DNA from 2 places in the Streptomyces sp. NPDC002779 genome. Region 1 is predicted to be linked to the other one. Evidence: riboswitches for the same ligand, from Rfam matches in the RefSeq annotation. Region 1 holds a riboswitch; the other holds the start of a gene.
What was found. Region 1 has a riboswitch for S-adenosylmethionine ahead of thrC (threonine synthase). Riboswitches for the same ligand answer to the same signal wherever they lie in the genome.

Region 1 (3,401 bases):
CCCCGACCTCGGTGTCCCCGAGCCCGCCCACCAGCTGCGTGCAGCACGCGGTGAACGCGTCCGCCCAGCGCTGGGTGAGGAAGCCGAGCCGGTCGGCGCCGAGCATGCCCTCCAGCACCTCGCGCGCCACCCGGTCGGGCAGCATGCGGAAGTAGTCCACCGGGGCCCACGGGGTGTGCGAGAAGTGGCTGATGCGCAGGTCGGGGCGGAGCTTGCGCAGCAGCCCCGGCACCAGCGTCAGGTGGTAGTCCTGCACCAGGACCGCCGCACCCTCGGCCGCCTCGTCGGCCAGCGCCTCGGCGAAGGCCCGGTTGAAGCGGACGTAGTTCTCCCACTGCCGCCAGAACGCGGAGTCGAAGGTGGGCTCCAGCGGGGTCTGGTAGAGCATGTGGTGGACGAACCAGAGCACGGAGTTGGCGACGCCGTTGTACGCGTCCGCGTGCACCTCGGCCGGTACGGCGAGCATCCGCACGCCGTCCTCGCCCACCCCGCGCCGCACCGCCTCGCGGTCGCCGTCGGACAGCGCGGAGCACACCCACAGGGCACCGGCGTCCGGGCCGATGGCCGAGAGGCCCGACACCAGTCCGCCGCCCCCGCGCTTGGTGCGCAACGAGCCGTCTTCCTGCACTTCATAGGAGACCGGGCCGCGGTTCGACGCGACCAGCACCTGAGCGGCGCCGTACATGGAAGCCATGTGCTCCAACCTAGCCCGTGCCGTAAACGCTCAAACGTGCGATGCGCCGCGTGCGGCGTGGGTTACGCCACCTTGCGGGACGCGTACTCCGCTATCTCCGCCATCGGCGGCCGCTCCTCGGTGTCCACCGAGTACGTCCGCGGCTCGAAACCGTCCTCGCCGCGCTCGAACTGGGTGAGCGCGGGGCGGATGAGGTGTCCGCGGGCCAGCCGGAGCTGGGCCGTGCGGTAGATCGCGGCGGACATCCGGCCGAGCGCCCGGCCGTCCTGGTGCCGGTGCTTGCGCACCCCGACGTCGACCTGGGCCAGCGCGTCGAGGCCGGCCAGGTGCAGCGCGTCGACCAGCATGCCGAGCTCCACGCCGTAGCCGACGGGGAAGGGGAGCTGTTCCAGCAGGGAGCGGCGGGCCGCGTACTCCCCGCCGAGCGGCTGCACGAAGCCGGCGAGCTGCGGCCAGTGCATGTTCAGCAGCGGGCGGGCCATCAGCTCGGTGACCCGGCCGCCCTGGCCCGCCGCCTGCCCGAGCGGGCGGTCGTACATCGCCTTGACGAGGTCCACCCCGGGGTCGGTGAGCAGCGGGCCGACGATGCCGGAGACGAAGTCCGAGGAGAACTCCTTCAGGTCCGCGTCGATGAAGCAGACGATGTCGCCGCGGGTGACCAGCAGCGAGCGCCAGAGCACCTCGCCCTTGCCGGGCACGGCGGGCAGCCGCGGCAGGATCGCGTCCCGGTGCACGACCGTCGCCCCGGCCGCCGCGGCGACCTCGGCGGTGCGGTCGGTGGACCCGGAGTCGACGACGACGATCTCGTCGACCAGCGGGACCTGGTGCATCAGGTCGTGCCGGATGACGGCGACGATGTCACCGACCGTCTCCTCCTCGTCGAGCGCGGGCAGCACGACGGAGACGGACTGGCCCGAGCTGCGCTTCGCGGCCATGATCTGGTGGAGCGGGCGATCGGTCACCGACCAGGAGCGGGTGCTCAGCCAGCGCTCGACTTCTTCCAGCACGTAGGCGGCTCCTTCGCTTGTGATCCGCTGTTTGTGATCCATCTCGCCGTTCGGACGACTATCTCAACTGTCCCGGTCGTCGGTTACAGTCTTGAACAACGCGGGTGACCATCGCATGTCCTGGCCGGCCCGGCGTTCACAACTTCATACCGCTCATCCAGAGGGGCAGAGGGATACGGCCCGATGAAGCCCCGGCAACCCTCCAGCCGGTCTCGTTCACGCGAGGCTCCCGGCTAGGGAAGGTGCCAAATCCGTCTCACGGCGAGATGCGTCGTGAGGAAGATGAGGAGAAAGGGCCTCGCCTCACATGGCTGTGCAGACTGTCGCAAGCACCGGGAACACCACTGTCGATCTCGGTCCCGCCGCCGCCCTGAGCTGCCGGGAGTGCGGACACCGCGTCCCGCTCGGCCCGGTCTTCGCGTGCGAGGAGTGTTTCGGCCCGCTGGAGATCGCCTACGACTTCTCGGCGTACGACACCGAGGAACTCCGCAAGCGCATCGAAGCGGGACCCGCGAACATCTGGCGTTACGCGCCCCTGCTGCCCGTCCCCTCGGACGTGGCCGGCAAGCCCAACCTCAACCCCGGCTGGACCGCGCTCGTCAAGGCCGACAACCTGGCCCGCGAGCTCGGCGTGACCGGCGGCCTGTATGTGAAGGACGACTCCGGCAACCCGACGCACTCCTTCAAGGACCGGGTCGTCGCCCAGGCCCTGGAGGCCGCCCGGGCCTTCGGCTTCACCACGCTCTCCTGCTCGTCGACGGGCAACCTGGCCGGTGCCGTCGGCGCCGCCGCGGCCCGCGCCGGCCTCCGTTCCTGCGTGTTCATCCCGCACGACCTGGAGCAGGGCAAGGTCGTGATGGCCGCGGTGTACGGCGGCGAGCTGGTCGGCATCGAGGGCAACTACGACGACGTGAACCGCTTCTGCTCCGAGCTGATCGGCGACCCGGCCGGCGAGGGCTGGGGCTTCGTCAACGTCAACCTGCGGCCGTACTACGCGGAGGGTTCCAAGACCCTGGCGTACGAGATCTGCGAGCAGCTCGGCTGGCGGCTCCCGGACCAGATCGTCGTGCCGATCGCGTCCGGCTCGCAGCTGACGAAGATCGACAAGGGGCTGCAGGAGCTGATCAAGCTCGGGCTCGTCGAGGACAGGCCGTACAAGATCTTCGGCGCGCAGGCCGAGGGGTGCTCGCCGGTGTCGGTGGCCTACAAGGCGGGCCACGACGTGGTCCGGCCGCAGAAGCCGAACACCATCGCCAAGTCGCTGGCCATCGGCAACCCGGCCGACGGGCCCTACGTCCTGGACATCGCCCGGCGCACCGGCGGCGCGGTGGAGGACGTGACGGACGAGCAGGTGGTCGACGCGATCAAGCTGCTGGCCCGGACCGAGGGGATCTTCGCGGAGACGGCGGGTGGCGTGACGGTGGGCGTGACGCGCAAGCTGATCGAGAACGGCCTGCTCGACCCCACCAAGACGACGGTCGTCCTCAACACCGGCGACGGCCTCAAGACCCTCGACGCGGTGGCCGGCACCGGCCTCACCGCGACGATCCGCCCGAACCTCGACTCCTTCCGAGAGGCTGGCCTCGACTCATGAGCGTCAAAGTCCGCATCCCCACCATCCTGCGCACCTACACCGGTGGTGCCGCCGAGGTGACGGCCGAGGGTGGCACCCTCGCCGAGGTCATCGCCGACCTGGAGAA
Region 2 (3,401 bases), on a different contig from region 1:
GCGGGCGAGGGTGACCAGCCTGCTGCCGTTCCTGTTCTTCCTGCCGGTGCGGTTGCCCGCCTGGGTGGTGCTGCCGTTCTGGGCGACCCTGCAGTGGCTGGCCGCGGGCCGGGCCACGAGCGGGCCCGGCGTGGCGTATCTGGCCCATCTCGTGGGCTTCGGCCTGGGGTGCAGTTACGCCTGGGTGCGGTTCGGCCGTACGACTAGAGTGAAGGCCGCCCCAGCGACGCCCGCCCCCGAGGGAGAGAACCAGCCGTGATCACCGCGATCGTCCTCATCAAGACCAGCGTGGACCGGATCCCCGAGATCGCCGAGCAGATCGCCTCGCTGGACAGCGTGAGCGAGGTCTTCTCCGTCACCGGCACCTACGACCTGATCGCGATGGTCCGGGTCAAGGAGCACGAGGACCTCGCCGAGGTCATCCCCGGCCGCATCAGCAAGATCCCGGGCGTGGAGGGCACGGACACGCACGTGGCGTTCCGGACGTACTCCCAGCACGACCTGGAGGCGGCCTTCGCCCTGGGGCTGGACAGCTAGCTCATACGGCGGGCACGCAACGGCCGTCCTCCGTGCGGTAGTTCCACTTCGCGCCGTCGGTGACGAGCTCGCGCACCGCGGTCACGAAACGCTCCACGTGCTCGTCCGGAGTGCCGGCGCCGAAGCTGACCCGGATGGCGTTGAGGGACTTCTCGCCGGGTGCCGCCTCGGGGGCGCCGCACTCGCCCTGGGTCCCCGGGTCGCTGCCGAGCAGGGTGCGGACCAGCGGGTGGGCGCAGAACAGACCGTCGCGGACGCCGATGCCGTACTCGGCGGACAGGGCGGCGGCGAAGTGGGAGCTGTTCCAGCCGTCGACCACGAAGGAGAGCACGCCGACCCGCGGGGCGTCGTCGCCGAAGAGGGAGAGGATCCGGACCTCGGGCACCCCGGCGAGCCCCTGGCGGACCTTCTCGATCAGGTACCGCTCGCGGGCGACCAGGGTGTCGAAGCCGGCCTCCGTGAGGGCCTTGCAGGCCGAGGCGATGGAGTAGGCGCCGATCACGTTCGGCGAGCCGGCCTCGTGCCGGGCCGCGCTCTCGTGCCACTCCACGTCCACTCCCCCGTCCGCGCGCCGGCTGACCTTGCGGCTGGCGCCGCCGCCCGCGAGGTACGGCTCGGCCGCGACCAGCCAGTCGGCGCGGCCGGCCAGGACGCCGGAGCCGAAGGGGGCGTAGAGCTTGTGCCCGGAGAAGGCGATCCAGTCGACGTCCAGGTCCTGGACCGACACCGGATGGTGCGGGGCGAGCTGCGCGGCGTCCAGGACGATCCGGGCGCCGTGCGCATGGGCGGCGGCGGCCAGTTCCCGCACCGGCCACAGCTCGCCGGTGACGTTGGAGGCGCCGGTGACACAGACCAGGGCCGGGGCGTACGGGTCGCGGGCGGCGAGGGCGCGCTCCAGGGTCTGCACGGCCTGGCGCGGGGTGCGGGGGGCGTCGAGGTAGGTGACCTCGGCGTCCTGCCAGGGCAGCAGGGAGGCGTGGTGCTCGGTCTCGAAGACGAAGACCTGGCAGCCGGCGGGCAGGGCGGCGGCGAGCAGGTTCAGGGAGTCGGTCGTGGACCGGGTGAAGATCAGCTGGTCGTCGGCGCGGCAGTCCAGGAACTCGGCGACCGTCCGGCGGGCGTTCTCGAAGAGGTCGGTGGACAGCTGCGAGAGGTACCCGGCGCCTCGGTGGACGCTGCCGTAGTACGGGGCGTAGGCGGCCACGTCGTCCCAGACCCGCTGGAGCGCGGGGGCGCTGGCGGCGTAGTCGAGCGCGGCGTAGGTGACCTCGCCGCCGGTGACGAGCGGGACGGTGACATCCCGGCCCAGAACGGGCAGCGGGGCGCAAATGGTCTGGGCGGAGGCAGCGGTGGAGACAGACATGGAGGGCTCCCGTGAGAGAAGGGAAGAAGCAGGGGAAAGGGGTGCGCGGAGGCGGGGCTCGGCGGCCCTATCGCATTCGCTTGCTCACGGAAGGCTCCCTCGAACGACCCAGGACCCCTGGTGTATCGCGAGGGGTCCGCGCTTGCCGTGAGCCTTGCTGCTCACGGCCTGGTCCTCACCCGGGGCACCCCGCCACGGACGGAGGGTTGCCGGACAGTCGGCCGGGGCCTCATGACTGTCACTCATGACCTGGTACAGAAACTTAGGTGAAGTGATCGGCGTCCCGCAACCCGTGTCCGGATCACGGGACGACGACCGGGGAGCGCTAGGCGTTGCTGGCGGCCACCCAGCGCTCCAGCGTCCGCTTGGCCGCGCCGGAGTCGATCGACTCCGCCGCCTTCGCCATCGCGGTGCGGATCTGCTCGGCCAGGGGCTCCCCGGTCGGGTGCAACGCCACCAGGGCCGCCGCCGAATTGAGGAGCACGGCGTCCCGGACGGGGCCCGGCTCGCCGTTCAGCAGCCGCCGCGCGACGTCCGCGTTGTAGGAGGCGTCCGCGCCCCGCAGCGCCTGAACCGGCACCAGTTCGAGGCCCACGTCCCGCGGGTCGAAGGCTTCCTCGGTGACCTTGCCGTCCCGGACGATCCAGACCCGGGAGGTGGCGGTGGTGGTCAGTTCGTCCAGTCCGTCGTCGCCGCGGAACACCAGCGAGGAGTTGCCGCGCTCGGCGAACACCCCGGCGACGATCGGCGCCATCCGCGGGTCGGCGACCCCGACCGCCTGCGCCCGCACCCGGGCCGGGTTGGTGAGCGGGCCGAGGACGTTGAAGACGGTCCTGATGCCCAACTGCCCGCGCGCCGCGCCCGCGTGACGCATCGCCGGATGGAACTTCGCCGCGAAGCAGAAGGTGATCCCGGCCTCCTCGGCGACCTGCGGCACCCGGGAGACCGGCAGCTCCAGGTTGACCCCGAGCTTCTCCAGGACGTCCGAGGAACCGGAGGCGGAGGACGCCGCGCGGTTGCCGTGCTTGACGACCTTGGCGCCCGCGCCGGCCACCACGATCGCGGACATCGTGGAGATGTTGACGGTCTTCGCGCCGTCCCCGCCCGTGCCGACGATGTCGACGGTGTCACCGGACACCTCGATCACATGGGCGTGCGCGTACATCGTCCGGACGAAGCCGGTGATCTCCTCGACCGTCTCGCCCTTGGCCCGCAGGGCCACCACGAACCCGGCGATCTGCGCGTCGGTCGCCTCGCCGCGCATGATCAGGTCCATCGCCCAGGCCGTGTCGTCGGCGCCCAGATCGCGCCCCTCCAGCAGGCCGTTCAGCAACCGGGGCCAGGAACGGCCCGCCGCGGTGTCGCCTCCAGCGGGGGTCACAGCGCTCATGGGGCCGCTCCTGAGTGTCGTAGCAGAGATGCACCCCGAAAGGAGTGCGCTCCCCACCCTATCCAGCCCCGGGCACGGCGAAGGGCCCCGTCCGGTGTACGGACGGGGCCC

Region 2: another riboswitch for S-adenosylmethionine. It lies ahead of ACFYW5_RS20745 (aminotransferase class V-fold PLP-dependent enzyme); the one in region 1 lies ahead of thrC (threonine synthase).

What each region holds. Positions count from the first base shown of each region.
Region 1 covers NZ_JBIAQC010000006.1:128,291-131,691, forward strand. Annotated here, with positions in the region: gene ACFYW5_RS18675 (trehalose-6-phosphate synthase) at 1-694, opposite strand, end outside; gene ACFYW5_RS18680 (glucosyl-3-phosphoglycerate synthase) at 757-1,701, opposite strand; SAM riboswitch class I at 1,852-1,990, shown strand; gene thrC (threonine synthase) at 2,009-3,295, shown strand; gene ACFYW5_RS18690 (MoaD/ThiS family protein) at 3,292-3,401, shown strand, end outside.
Region 2 covers NZ_JBIAQC010000007.1:70,039-73,439, reverse strand. Annotated here, with positions in the region: gene ACFYW5_RS20755 (rhomboid family intramembrane serine protease) at 1-259, shown strand, start outside; gene ACFYW5_RS20750 (Lrp/AsnC family transcriptional regulator) at 256-537, shown strand; gene ACFYW5_RS20745 (aminotransferase class V-fold PLP-dependent enzyme) at 539-1,900, opposite strand; SAM riboswitch class IV at 2,034-2,150, opposite strand; gene trpD (anthranilate phosphoribosyltransferase) at 2,226-3,290, opposite strand.